DNA from 2 places in the Flavitalea antarctica genome. Region 1 is predicted to be linked to the other one. Evidence: riboswitches for the same ligand, from Rfam matches in the RefSeq annotation. Region 1 holds a riboswitch; the other holds the start of a gene.
What was found. A riboswitch is a leader RNA that binds a small molecule or an ion and turns the genes downstream of it on or off. The one in region 1 is predicted to bind cobalamin.

Region 1 (7,462 bases):
AATATGCTGGTGGAAAAAACCACGGCAGTGAGATATTCTCTTTCGTTAAAGGGAAAAGCTTTTTTGTATTTGATTTCCTTAGGGTGTGCTTTGGCATATGCGTTAAGTCCGTCAACATATCCCTTCATCACGGCTATAAAGTCTGCACCCATAGTGTTCCATTGCTCATCAACAAGTTGCCGGCATCTCAGGAGGTTTACAACATAATCCGCCTCTGCTCCTTTTTTGCCCATGGCTGTACCAAGTTTTGCCTTGCCCATAAGCACAACAAGCTGGAGAGTCGCAAAATCATCTTCGGCATGTGCCCAGGCTAAACCATATGCCACTTCTGCGTCCGTTGGGGCGAAAATATGTGGTACGCCGAAGCTGTCCCGGGCAATTTGGATACTTTGGGGATTTATCTGGGCCTGTGTTTCCAAAGTCAGGAAAATAGCGACTAAAACTATGAATTTCATTCGTGTAAAGTAGGTCCAAAAACTCATTTTAGCATGATCCTGGTTAAGAATATCGGGGCTGGCATGTTTTTTAACTAAATTTTCATAACCACGCACTTACCTCATACGTAATTAAGACATCTAATATTTATTAAGCCGATACTAGGGTTAGTCAGGCCTGGACAAACAAATCTTAAAGTCATGGAAGAACAATCAACGCAGCAAGAGGTTTTGTTAATGACGGGAACCAGTTTTTCAGCAAGGCAGCGCATTGAAAATGAAGGATCCGGAAAAAGTCGTAACGTGGACGAAACAACTGAATTGGAAGAGGCATGTTGGAACGGCCTGTTACCGGCAATGTTACCGGAAATTTGCGCAGTTACAGATAAGCCGGTCTTTATCTGGAAAATCCGCGAAGGCAATGCCTTCCTGGAGGTTGAGATCAGTGACATTCCGCGTGATCTGGATGCTTACTATTCATTGGATCCATACGCATACGTCATGACCCGTAGTTACAACTAAATGGTCTCTGGATACCAAAAAAATTCGCAAAGCTCTGTTAACAGGGCTTTTTTTATGCCCTGTTAACAGCAATGGTCCTTAACCTTTTCTTAAAAACAAGTTTACAGCGTTCCGCTTAGCTTAAATACCCAGGCATCGTTTGACAGATTTTGTGACGGATCAACGGCGGGCATCGTAATGGTTAATTTGTTACCGGAGTGCGTGAATCTGACTGCACCGTTGTAACCCAATAACTTTACTGCAGCCGGCTTTTTAACACCATTGATCACCAGCGGTTTGTTGTCAGCAACAGTAACCATAGCAAACAGGTCTTTCCCCTTTGTTGAGTAAAAAACTTTTGTATCTTTTTTGATAGCAGGTGCTGCAGACCAGGCACGACTTCCATAGATAGCCTCTCCGTTTGTCTTCAGCCAATTCCCGATATCAATAAGTCTTTGCTGCATAATAACCGGTATCCGGCCATCTGCAGTTGGGCCGATGTTAAGTAGCAGATTACCACCACGTGCAACCTTGTCGATCAGGATCTTTATCACCTCCCGGCTGCTTGAATAATCTTCCAGTTTTTCGTTACGGTTATATCCAAAGGAACCGCCAATTCCGCGACATTCTTCCCAGGGATGAGCTATCATTTTTCCTGAGGCATTATCATCGTGAACAAGGTCATATTCTGTTGTGTAAAAGGAACCGTGTTTAGAACGGGTTTCCTTACCCCACCGGTCATTAACAACAACGTCTTTCTTCACCGGACTTTCATTAAATAACCAGCTCAGGAACTGGGTGCTTTTCCAGACCTCGCTGGGATGATCCCACTCACCATCTGTCCATACAAGATCAGGATTATACCTGTTCACCAGGTCCTTCATCTGTGGGATCATATGTTCATCAACATATCGGTTAACATCTTCCTTATACAAGGGATTATACCATTCGTAGAGTGAATAATAGAAACCCATTTTCAAGCCTGTCTTTTTTACCGCTTTCGACAGATCGCCTGCCAGGTCGCGATGTGGTCCCACATCCATTGCATTCCAGTTCCAGGAATGTACACTGGGCCAGAGTGGGAAACCCTCATGATGTTTGGAGGTCAACACTACATACTTAGCACCGGATTGCTCAAACAACTTTGCCCATTCATCAGGATTGAACATCTCCGCTTTAAAGCCACTGACAAAATCATTGTATTTAAAATCTTTGCCATAGGTTTTTTCATGGTGGGCAAGAAACATCTTTCCAACAGCATTATTATCCGTCATTCGTTTACCGTACCATTCCGCATATTTTGAATAGGTTGGGATTTCGGGACCGGTCGGTGCCCAGGCTGGTACTGAGTATAATCCCCAATGTATAAAAATGCCGAATTTGCTGTCCTCGAACCATGAAGGTATGGGGCGGCTGTCAATAGACGCCCAGTTGGGTTCATATTTTTGCGAGTATCCATCAACGTTATACAACAGCGTTATTGTTGTAAAAAAAGCAATCAGTCTGATCCGCAGTTTGTTATTCATCTGGCTGGTTTGAATGTTTATGATGATGCACAGAGCAACCTTAATTTACAAATGGCCCGTTGAAACTAATGAATAATTCAGAAAGTCGTATTTTAAGTCTTTAAAAAAATTCAATGTCGGTAACCAATAAGTCGGTCAGGCAGTTTATTGACGAATCAGGCGCAGATGAACTGATCAGGGAAATAGATGAGACGCTGAGGCAAAGAAACAACGGAAAGAAACCGGTCTATTCTGACCTTGTATTAAGGGAGGATGGTAACGAATATGAATATGTCAATTATGTGCAGGAAGGCGGGGGTGTTCTAGGTATCGCATTGATAGGTTACACTTATGCATTAGAAAAACTGGGTTTTCGTTTCCTCAGGCTGGCCGGTACGAGTGCTGGTGCGATTACCACTATGATGCTGGCGGCAGTTGACAGAAAAAATTATCCTGGCCATGACTTCAGGCTGCAGTCCGAGATCATGCTACATGAGTTGATGAGTTATGATTTGTGGCACCTGGTAGACGGGCACTGGCTGGCGAAAAGGTTGATCCGGATTTTTATTAACTACCGCTTCGGCACCCGTTTGTTGAAGTTCCTTGTTGGCTGCTCTGTGGTTATACCGATCCTTTATGCGTTTTATATAATCATTGTTCAGCAGGTTGATAACCATTTGGTTTTTTCGCCACTGTTTACCGTTATACACAAAATATTCAGCGCATTGGCCCTGCTTTCAGTGATTGCCCTGGTGATACAATTATCTATTTTCTTTTATTTCAGGCTCCGGTTCGCGCGTGCCGGTTTTGGTATCAATACAGGCAAAAATTTTCATCAGTGGATCACAGAGATCTTACAAAGAAATAACATAAGCACGCTTGAACAGCTGGAAACGAAGATTACAGAGCGATATGGGAACATTGAAATGCGCCCGGAACGCATCGCACAAAATATTCCAGGGGATGATGTTTCGGTTCCTTACCCTTATCTCACCCTCGTTGCGAGTGACATCACCGCGCAGACAAAAGTGGAATTTCCACTAATGGCGGCCGACTATTGGGCGGATCCTCCTTCCATCAACCCTGCGGATTTCGTGAGGGCCTCAATGTCGATACCGATCTTTTTTGAACCGTTCCGTGTAGCCGTACCGCAACACGTCCAGAATACCAGCCGGCTACAAAAGATGACTGCTACACTAAGGGATAAGAAAACAAGTGCACCGAAGATTTCATTGTTTGTGGATGGCGGAATATTGTCAAATTTCCCGATTAACGTATTTCACAACTCGACGGTAGTGAGTTCAAGATTGCCAACGTTTGGGGTAAAGCTGGAAGATGATAAACATATCAGTCCCGGAAAAGAAGAGCCTGAATCAAAAAGCTTATTTCAGTATTTGATGACCGTTTTCAGTACGGTAAGATTTTATTATGACCGCGATTTTCTGAAGCGAAACGCCATGTATGAAAAGTGCATCGGCTATGTGGATGCTGCTGAATACAACTGGCTGAATTTTGGAATGGATGAAAAAGCAAAAAAAGAGTTGTTTTTAAGAGGAGTACAAGCGGCAAAAACTTTTTTTCTCGGTGGTAAGGTTTGGGTTGATGGCAAAGAAAAAGAAGTTCCCGGTTTTGACTGGGAAGCGTTTAAGCTTGAACGACAGCGCCTGTGATCCTGCCCGCAGGTGGCCGGAGTTCATGAAGAGATCCGGACCACCTTTATCAGAAGCCAGGGCAGGTAATAAGAATACGAACACCCGGAGCTTTTAGATTCAGATGATTAACACTTTTTTGAGTAAGTGTTTGCACTGGCAAACCTTGCACCAAATTCGTCAAGTGCCGATGAACGAAAGTCAGTTCTGACGGGGGTTTCATGGGAATTTACAAGTCCAGCCAGCCATTGGGGACGTGGAACAGTTATCAACACGGTGGGGATATTCAAATCCCCCGGGGATAGCCGCGTTTCCTATTTTTGAACCTGTCATTTGGTTCCCGCATGGGCGGGACTAAAAGGGAAACCGGTGCGAATCCGGTGCTATCCCCGTAGCTGTAAACTCCTTGGTGCCATGAGTTCCGGGCCGTTCAAACTACACACCACTATCAATATTATGATGGGAAGGTAATGAACGGCGGAGTAAGCCAGAAGACCTGCCAGGTGACAAACACTGTCCGCTTTCGGAGGAAAGGCCAAAGTGACTGGATTTTTATTTCAACCGGTTATGCTTTATTGATGCCTCCTTATTGTGTCTGCCGACAGGCAAATAAAATTGTCATCTACTAAATACACTTGCGATGGAAACTGAATTGTTGTTAAGAGAGAATAAGGATCGTTTTGTTATCCTTCCGATTAATTATCCCAAGATCTGGGAAATGTATAAAAAGCACGAAGCCAGCTTCTGGACTGCTGAGGAGATTGACCTCAGTGGCGATATGAAAGACTGGTCGTCTTTAAACGATGGAGAAAGACATTTTATTTCACATGTCCTCGCTTTTTTTGCTGCCAGCGATGGAATCGTAAATGAGAACCTGGCCGTAAACTTCATGAGCGAGGTTCAGCTTCCGGAAGCACGTTGTTTTTATGGCTTCCAGATCATGATGGAAAATATCCATTCCGAAACTTATGCCTTATTGATTGATACCTATATTAAAGATCCCAAAGAAAAAACACGTTTGTTCCATGCCATTGATACCGTTCCTGCGGTAAAGAAGAAGGCTGAATGGGCACTTCGCTGGATAGACCAGGGAAATTTCGCAGAACGCCTGGTGGCTTTCGCGGCTGTTGAAGGAATCTTCTTCAGCGGAAGTTTTTGTTCCATATTCTGGATGAAAAAAAGAGGGCTTATGCCGGGCCTCACATTCAGTAATGAACTCATAAGCCGTGATGAGGGACTTCATTGTGAATTTGCATGCCAGTTGTACAGCATGCTGAGTAACAAGCTTTCCCAGGAACAGGTTCATAAGATTATCTCAGATGCGGTGGTGATCGAAAAAGAATTTATCACCGAGGCATTACCTGCTGCACTGATAGGCATGAATGCAAAGCTGATGCAGCAATACATCGAATTCGTTGCTGACCGCTGGCTTAGTGAACTTGGTTATGACAGGATGTTTAATGCAACCAATCCTTTTGATTTCATGGAAATGATCTCACTTGAGGGTAAAACTAATTTCTTCGAGAAACGTGTAGGAGATTACCAGAAAGCAGGTGTCATGGCAGGAAATAAAGACTCCCAGACCTTCAGCCTTGAAGATGATTTTTAATTGAACTGAGCGCAGGAATACTAACCACGGATACTATATACAATACCCATTAAATGTTAACGATATGCAGGTAATAAAAAGAAACGGAAAAAAGGAGTCTGTAAAATTTGATAAGATTACAGCCCGCATTGAAAAACTTTGCTACGGATTAGACAGGAGATTTGTCAATTCGATAGACGTAGCAAAAAAAGTGATTGAAGGATTATTTGATGGGGTTACAACTACTGAACTGGATAACCTGGCAGCGGAAACTGCGGCTTCGTTAACCGTCAAACATCCTGACTTCGCACAGCTGGCCAGCAGGATAGCAGTTAGCAACCTGCACAAAAACACCATCAAAAGTTTCTCAAAAACAATGCATTTATTATACGAATGCGTTGATAAAAAAGCAAACAAAAAAGCACCGCTGTTATCTGATGATGTCTGGGACATCATCCAGGAAAATGCAGAACTGCTTGACAGCACAATCATATATGACCGCGACTATGGCTTCGATTACTTCGGTTTCAAAACGCTCGAAAAATCCTACCTGTTAAAAGTTGATGGCAAGGTGGTAGAACGCCCGCAACATATGTACATGCGTGTTGCAATCGGCATTCATAAAAATGATATTGAATCTGTGATCAGCACTTATCATATGATGAGTGAGCGCTGGTTCACACATGCCACCCCCACCCTGTTTAATGCCGGCACTCCAAAACCACAGATGAGCAGTTGTTTCCTGCTGACTATGAAGGAAGACAGCATCGATGGTATTTATGATACACTGAAACAAACTGCAAAAATCTCACAAAGCGCCGGTGGTATTGGTCTTGCTATCCACGGCATCCGTGCAACCGGAAGTTATATTGGTGGCACTAACGGTACAAGCAATGGTATCATTCCTATGTTGCGTGTATTTAACGATACTGCACGTTATGTTGACCAGGGCGGCGGCAAACGTAAAGGCGCGTTCGCAGTTTATCTTGAACCATGGCATGCAGACGTATTTGCTTTCCTTGATCTCAGGAAAAACCATGGTAAAGAGGAGATGCGTGCCCGCGACCTGTTCTATGCACTCTGGATCTGCGACCTGTTTATGAAACGTGTTGAAGCAGATGGCCAGTGGAGCCTGTTCTGCCCGCATGAAGCACCGGGATTGCAGGATTGCTGGGGTGAAGAATTTGAAGAACTGTATGAACGTTATGAAAAGGAAGGCCGTGCAAGAAAAACAATAAAGGCCCAGGATCTCTGGTTCGCCATACTTGATGCACAGATCGAGACAGGCACTCCTTATATGCTATATAAAGATGCTGCAAACAGGAAAAGCAATCAGCAGAATCTTGGCACCATAAAAAGTTCGAATCTCTGTACAGAGATCATGGAGTACACCTCTCCCGACGAGGTTGCCGTTTGTAACCTCGCATCCCTCGCCCTGCCACGTTTTGTTATTGATGGCAGTTTCGACCATGACAAACTTTATGAAGTGACCTACCAGGTGACCAAAAACCTGAACAAGATCATCGATAATAATTATTACCCGGTTGAAGAAGCAAGGAACTCTAATGTGCGCCATCGCCCGATTGGGCTGGGGGTTCAGGGATTGGCTGACGTGTTCATCCTGCTTCGGCTTCCATTCGAAAGCGACAAGGCAAAAGCGCTCAACAAGGAAATTTTTGAAACCATCTATTTTGCCGCAATGACCGCTTCCAAGGACCTTGCTAAACTGGAAGGTTATTATGAATCGTTCCCCGGTTCACCAGTGTCAAAGGGTATATTCCAGTT
Region 2 (7,462 bases), on a different contig from region 1:
TCACAAACGCGTTTGATCTCTTCATCCTTACACGGCAGACCAAGTGTGATATTATACCTGATCGTATTTTCAAAGATCTCCGGCTCCTGTGGAAAGAGGGTAGTTGATTCATTAATTGAATCCATAAAAAATGGCAAACCGTCTATCATCACCGTTGCTTCCTGACCGGGATCATACAACCCCCGAAGGACTGACATCAGCGTACTTTTGCCGCTGCCACTTTCACCAATAAGCGCTATTTTCTGACCCTTCTTCAACTCAAGTTTTAATTTATGGAGACTTTGAGGTTTGAACTCTTCGGCATAAGCGGCCCTATGTGAAAAGCTCAGGTGATCTATTTGTATCGAAGACCAGGTGCCTGGCAGGGCGACGGGGTGATCGGGACGATGCTGCGTGGTATATGCGGCGGTGATCTCTTCCGCACCTTCCATATTGGTTTGATGCTGCAGCAACTGGCTATACTGGCTTGCCACATTCTGGAACACACTGGTAAACTGGTTAACATAGCCAAGTAAGGTTACCAGACCTGCAATATAAAATACACCACCAGGCGTCCAGTTCTGGTACACGTAGCCCAAAACTATTACGCAATAAATAAGTGTGATCATCATCTCAGCAGTAAACCATTTCCATTCATTGATCACTGCATTTTTCCGGAAAGGCCGCGCAACTTTTTTCAATTTATTAAGGAGTCCTTTCTCCATGCTATTCTCTAAACGAAGCGTGATTACTGAGCGAATGTTTGAGAGACTGTCGAACAGGTTAGAAGTAACCTTGTTCTCTTTAGCATTCACTTCCCGCAGCGACTTAATAAAAGGTTTATCAAACTTTGCGATGATCATCACGGTAATGATTCCGATTGCAATTGCTATTGATCCAAATAAAGGTGAAAAAATGATGATCGCAATAACCGAAAATACAAACTTTGTTAAGGTATGAATGTAAGTGAAACCTCCATCGAAAAAACCCCTTAGTGCTTCGTATGCCTTTTTGATCCGGCTAATGGTTTCACCGCTGTGATTATCCTGGTGCCATTTAACGGGAAGATGTAGGGTCTGATGATATTTTTCCCGCATGAAATTACGGCTCAACGAAAATGCAAGATTTCGTTCCATCACTCGTGCCGGTCCGTGAAAGCACCATTCAACAAATTTTAGCAAGAAATAACTGGCAACAAAAAACATGGTGTACTCCAACATCCTGGATGTATCTTTTTGGGCTTTGCCAACAAACCAGCCTAATAACAAAGGTCCGAGAGAGTAGATGGTGTTCGAAACAAGAAACATCACATAAATCAGGACAAACTTTCTGCGGTCTCTGGCCGCATACTTCCATGAAGATTTCAGGAGGGCGGAATAGGGGTTTTTCATTCTCCGGGGGTTTAGGATACTCAGCTCTAACGAAGCGTTTCTACTACTTATTTGAATACTTTAAATTATTCTGTAAAATTATAATCAGCTGAATTACGGTAATAATCGTCCTTTAAACAATTGCATAGATTTCGTAATTCTGCTCAGGGTTTTTATGTATTGGAGAAAATTTTGTGATAAAAAGTTTTCGCCCGGGGTGACAAGGAAAAGCCGCGATCAGGAAATCATTCGGGTGTCAGATAAAAATAGGTGTCACCGGAAAATAATTAAGATGTGACCAGAAAATAAATAAGGTATGATGAGGAAATCTCCTACAATATTTATGTTGGGATAGAAAGTATAAATGATAAATTGCAGTTGTCACCTGCTTCAATACTTCATCCAAATAAGCTATAAATATGAAAGGTCAATGGTCAAGGAGAAAATTTATCGCATCCGCAGTATCACTCACCGGTGCGACACTCGCATCGGGCTATGTATCAGGTTTTCCGGCTATAATCAGGAACCTTGGCAAACCAAATTCATTATTTAACGGGGTACAGGTTGGAGTAATAAGTTATTCATGGCGTAGCATGCCATCATCGGTTGAGCAAATCCTTAAATACTGTGTAGACTGTAATATCAGCGCAATCGAGCTGATGGGTAATGCTGTCGAAGAGTTTGCCGGTGCACCGGTGGGTCCAAAGTTTGTTCCCGGTCAGAAGCCGACACCCGAACAAGAAGCTGAGCGGGCGGCCCATGCTGCTTCCATGAAGGATTGGCGGGGTGCGGTGCCAATGAAGAAATTCGAACAGGTGCGTAAAATGTATAAAGATGCAGGCGTAGGTATTTACGCATACAAACCGTCTGCACTCGGCGTTAAAAACAGCGACCAGGAAATTGATTATGCATTAAGGGCGGCAAAAGCACTTGGATCTAACCAGGTTACTGTAGAGCTGCCTCGGAATGCGGAACAAACCAAAAGGCTTGGGGACATGGCCACGAGACACAAAATTTATGTGGGTTATCACGGTCACTTGCAACAGACCATTACGGCCTGGGACGAAGCGTTGGGCCAGTCAGCTTACAATGCCCTGAATTTCGACATGGGTCATTATGTTGCTGCCGGATTTGATCCGATTGACCTGATCACAAAAAAACACCGGAACATAGTGAGCATGCACGTAAAGGATCGTAAATCAAAAGAGAATGGCGGAGCGAATGTTTCATGGGGTGAAGGAGACACCCCGATAGTCCAGGCGCTTCAGCTGATGCGAAAAAACAAATATCGTTTTCCCGCAACCATCGAGCTGGAATACCCGATTCCGGAAGGTTCGGATGCGGTCAGGGAGACTGCCAAATGTGTGGAATTCGCCCGGAAAGCATTAGTGTAAACCCTGTAATTGTAGAATCCAAAATGATGATCCGTGTTGGCACAGTTTTTTATTATGTGTGGAACATCCAAAATCACCCATAATCTTTTCATTGTATGCCCGCGACTAAACTCCAGAAAACAAAGCCCAAGAAAGTATTGCTAGTAGAAGATGAAGCGGACATGTGTTTGCTTCTGAATATCATGCTTACCGGTGACGAAATGGAAGTGGACCATGTAAAGTCCATTACTGCTGCCCGGGAATATCTTGATGTGGAAAAGCCGGCCGTGGTCCTGTTAGACAACCGCTTGCCTGATGGACTGGGAATCGACTTCATTAGTACAATTAAGAAAACCCATCCCGAAACAAGAGTCATCATGATATCAGGCACGGATGGTGCCGCTAAAGACCTGGCGATTGAAAACGGGGCCGACGCCTTCCTGGTCAAACCCTTCACCCGCGTTCATTTGTATGAATCCGTAAAAAGTCAATTGCAGTAAAACACAAATAGAGCAAACAACATGTCCCGGCCTGATCCGGGACGTGTTGTTTTACGCTTTACCTGCTTCCCAGCCAGCAGACAGATTTTTTCTCCAATTATTATTACATCGTTAATAGTCCGGATCATACTTAGCTCTGATTGATGGACACTACCCGCTCTGAAGGATGGATACTACTGTTTTAGGATGTATATTTGCGTCCCATATTATTTTGTCATTTAATAAGACAGGATAACGATCAATATAAATTAATCCAACAGACAAACAGTATAAACTTCATGACAAATAATAACAAGCCGGTTAGAATACTCGTAGTAGGATGTGGTAACATGGGCGCTTCACACGCGACCGCATATGCAAACATCGAAGGTTTTGAAATTTGCGGACTCGTTTCTACCGGGAAAAGCAAACAAGTGTTAAATGATAAACTTGGAGGTGGATACGCGCTCTTTAGTGATTATGAAGAGGCTTTGTCATCTACCAAACCTGATGCAGTTTGTATTTCAACGTATCCAGATACGCATGAGTCATTCGCTATCACGGCCTTTAAAAACGGCTGTCATGTATTTATTGAAAAACCATTGGCAGATACTATTGAAGGAGCAGAGCGGGTGGCAAAAGCTGCAGCGGACGCTGGTAAGAAACTGGTGATCGGGTATATTCTCCGTTATCATCCCTCATGGATGCGGTTCATAGAACTTACACAACAAATGGGTAAGCCACTGGTAATGCGAATGAATCTTAACCAGCAATCTCATGGTAACATGTGGACCGTTCACAAGAACCTGATGAATAGTCTCAGCCCGATTGTCGACTGCGGCGTGCATTATATAGATGTTATGTGCCAGATGACAAGGTCTAAACCTGTAAAAGTTCATGCAATCGGTGCCAGGTTGTCCAACGAGATCCCTGAAAGCAATTACAATTATGGACAACTTCAATTAAAGTTTGAAGATGGATCTGTTGGCTGGTATGAAGCGGGATGGGGACCAATGGTTAGTGAGACGGCTTTTTTTGTGAAAGATGTTTTCGGGCCAAAAGGTTCCGTTTCTATCGTTGCTCAAAACGCTGGTGGCACAGGTAAGTCTGATAATGTCGAATCACATACAAAAACAGAATCCATCCGTGTTCATCATGCTGATATAGACGGTAGCCAGGAGTTTACCAAAAAAGATGAGTGGATAAATCTTCTTGACGAACCGGACCACCAGGAACTCTGTAACCGGGAGCAGGCTTTCTTTTTGAAAGCTATCCGGGAGGATCTGGATCTTACGGACTCAATCGAAGACGGGATCAACAGCCTGCGTATTGCTGTTGCCTGTGACGAATCTGTAAGAACAGGGGAGATAGTTACGCTGAAATAGCCACGCAACTGTTATAAAACCGCTCCAGCATTATTATCAGCTTGCTGAGTAGTTAGTGACATTGTCTTTGTTTACACCGTCGGAGTTAGCTTTTGTCTTTGTTAACCACTCGTCGTAACACAGGATGGTTCATCAGCCTGTGTTAATCCCGTTTTAGTAAAGTAATCTTTGTTAACCAGTATCTGTTAACCATTCCTTGTTGCACAGTGTTTGCTCACACAGTTTTTGTTCACACTTCTGTATTATTAGCACCCAGGTTAAAAAGCCGGTGCTCTGACATCCCGGCATCGAATTGGGTGATCGCGAAAAAGTTCGCAGCTGTTCAATCTAAAAATATATATTTGCCGCCAGTTATTGGTTTCCGTGTTTCGCGGAATTAAAAGGGAATCCGGTTCAAAACCGGAGCTGTTCCCGCAGCTGTAAGAAGCCAAATAGCGATCTCATCTACTGCCACTGTTGTCTCATCAGGAAACGGGAAGGCCGCCAGATCGCGCTTCAAGCCAGAAGACCTGCCATAACTATCATCAGTCACATGCTTTCGTGGAAAAGGCGGTGAGGATAAGCAGTTATTAATAATGTTCATTTTTTGTAAAAGAGGATTTTTTGTTGTATATCGCTATGCATGGGTATCATTAGTCGCTGTGATGAACTCAGTATTATGCTATATACCTGTTTCAGGAATTGCGCAGGATAAAGACTCAGCCGCAATTCTCCGTACCGTCACGGTGAGCGCAGCAGGCAAGCCACAGTTATTCAAATCAATCACCCCGGTCCAGGCTTTTGATAGAAAGCAGCTTGACAATATCAATGCTTACTCAATAGGAGATGCGGCACGCTATTTTTCCGGAGTGTTAATAAAGGACTATGGTGGTACCGGTGGCCTCAAGACAATTTCAGTAAGAAGCCTTGGAGCCGCACATACAGGTATCCTATATGATGGCATCCCTGTTTCGGACCTGCAGACAGGACAAATAGATCTCAGTCGCTTCTCAACAACTTTTGTTCAGTCTTTACAGCTGCACCAGGCTGGAATACAGGAAACTTTGGTTCCGGCAAGGGCGGCCGCGGCAGGAACAACCGTTGCCATCGAATCCAACACATATGACCTGGCAGGTGTTGGAACTGTTCGCTGGCAGACAGGCATAAAAGCAGGTTCATTTGAACACCTTCAGCCGTTCGCCGGTTTGTACCTTCCTTTGAACGACAAACTTGTCCTAAGCGGAAATGTGGAGGCTACTTATTCGACCGGCAATTACCCGGTCACGATTGAAAACGGGAATCTGTCATACAAATCAGAAAGAAACAACTCGATCGTGCGTGCCGTGCAATCCGAAGCGAATCTTACCTATGTTTTCAACGACAGTGCAAACTGGCAAACAAAGATCGGATCCTATGTTTCTGAACGGGGATTGCCGGGCCCTATCGTTTTCTTCAATGATCGCTCCGTTCAGCAATTATCTAACAGCGACCTATATGCGCAGACGAGATTCAGGACAAAAATACGGACGCGCACAAGCCTGGTTATTTCAGCAAAATATCAATACAACCGTACCAGGTACACCGATCCGGATTTTCCTAACAACCAGGGGGGACTTAGTCAGGACTACAGGCAACAGGAGATCTATCTTAGTGCGGCCGCCAGTCATAAAGCCGGGAACAAACTGGTTATTGCGGCATCATCAGATCTCGCATATACTTCACTAAAAGCCAACACTACCAATTACAGTTCGCCGGAGAGAATAGCGACCTGGAACAATTTGTCCTTAAATTATAACACCGGCGCGTGGCAGTTTAAGACATCGGTATTACACAACTATGTTGCTGATCACACAAACAATGGTGCTCCTTCCTTTCGTAATGAGTTTACTCCAACGATAGCTTTGAGTGTAAAGCCGGGTAACAATGGACCTTTACTTGTCAGGGGATTTTATAAGAAATTATTTCGAATGCCCACTTTTAATGACCTCTTTTATACCCTGATTGGTAACAGGTCACTGAAGCCCGAGTTCGCAGATCATTACAATATCGGTATAAGTTTTACCAAAGCCTATGATCGTGCTATAAAAAAATGGGGGGCAAGCCTTGATGCTTATCATCTGAAGGTGAAAGATAAAATCGTTGCCGTGCCAAACAGGAACCTGTTTGTGTGGACAATGCTCAACCTCGGTATTGTTGATATTAACGGCGTAGATCTGACGACGGAACTTGATGGGAAGCTTTCCCCTGAGATAAACTGGTTCACGAGAATAGCATATACCTGGCAGCGCGCATCAGACAAAACCGATGCCAACTCAACCACCTATAATAACAGGATCCCATATACTCCTAATCATTCAGGTTCAGCCCTGGTTTCATTTTCTTACCGTAAATGGACCGCCGGTCCCGGGCTGTTGTTTTCTGGCAAACGGTTTACACTGGGAGAAAATAATGCTTTCAACAAATTGGATGGATGGATCACCTGTGATGTTTTTGTGGCAAGGCAATTCAGGCTTTCAAAATCGCTGTTGACAGCTAAAGCTGAAATAAATAATATCAACAATGAACGGTATGACGTGGTGAGTTATTACCCGATGCCGGGAAGGTCTTACAAAATAATTTTAACTTTTAATAATTTATAACTCAAGATGAAAAAGTCAAGCGTTTTTTTAATGGCTGGTATGATTGCAATGTTCGCTGCTTCCTGTAGTAAAGATGATGTGGGTGGACAGGAGCAACCAAAGATCACAAAGGGCCTGTATGTACTTAACGAAGGATTATTCAGTCAGAACAACACCACTCTTACTTTTTACAATGCAGCTAATAATACGACCAGCACTGACGTATTTGCAACTGCTAATGGAAGTGGACTCGGCGATACCGGCAATGACCTGATTATT

Region 2: it holds a riboswitch for cobalamin, as region 1 does, so the genes downstream of both, ACX0G7_RS00425 (TonB-dependent receptor plug domain-containing protein) here and ACX0G7_RS09265 (ribonucleoside-diphosphate reductase small subunit) in region 1, are expected to answer to the same signal.

The regions. Positions count from the first base shown of each region.
Region 1 is NZ_JBTLQG010000007.1:61,205-68,666, forward strand. Features, by position in the region: gene ACX0G7_RS09245 (penicillin acylase family protein) at 1-455, opposite strand, end outside; gene ACX0G7_RS09250 (hypothetical protein) at 636-956, shown strand; gene ACX0G7_RS09255 (alpha-L-fucosidase) at 1,058-2,461, opposite strand; gene ACX0G7_RS09260 (patatin-like phospholipase family protein) at 2,575-4,110, shown strand; cobalamin riboswitch at 4,407-4,607, shown strand; gene ACX0G7_RS09265 (ribonucleoside-diphosphate reductase small subunit) at 4,730-5,698, shown strand; gene ACX0G7_RS09270 (ribonucleoside-diphosphate reductase subunit alpha) at 5,763-7,462, shown strand, end outside.
Region 2 is NZ_JBTLQG010000001.1:121,230-128,691, forward strand. Features, by position in the region: gene ACX0G7_RS00405 (ABC transporter ATP-binding protein) at 1-1,370, opposite strand, end outside; gene ACX0G7_RS00410 (sugar phosphate isomerase/epimerase family protein) at 1,769-2,743, shown strand; gene ACX0G7_RS00415 (response regulator) at 2,839-3,222, shown strand; gene ACX0G7_RS00420 (Gfo/Idh/MocA family protein) at 3,501-4,586, shown strand; cobalamin riboswitch at 4,925-5,116, shown strand; gene ACX0G7_RS00425 (TonB-dependent receptor plug domain-containing protein) at 5,231-7,204, shown strand; gene ACX0G7_RS00430 (YncE family protein) at 7,211-7,462, shown strand, end outside.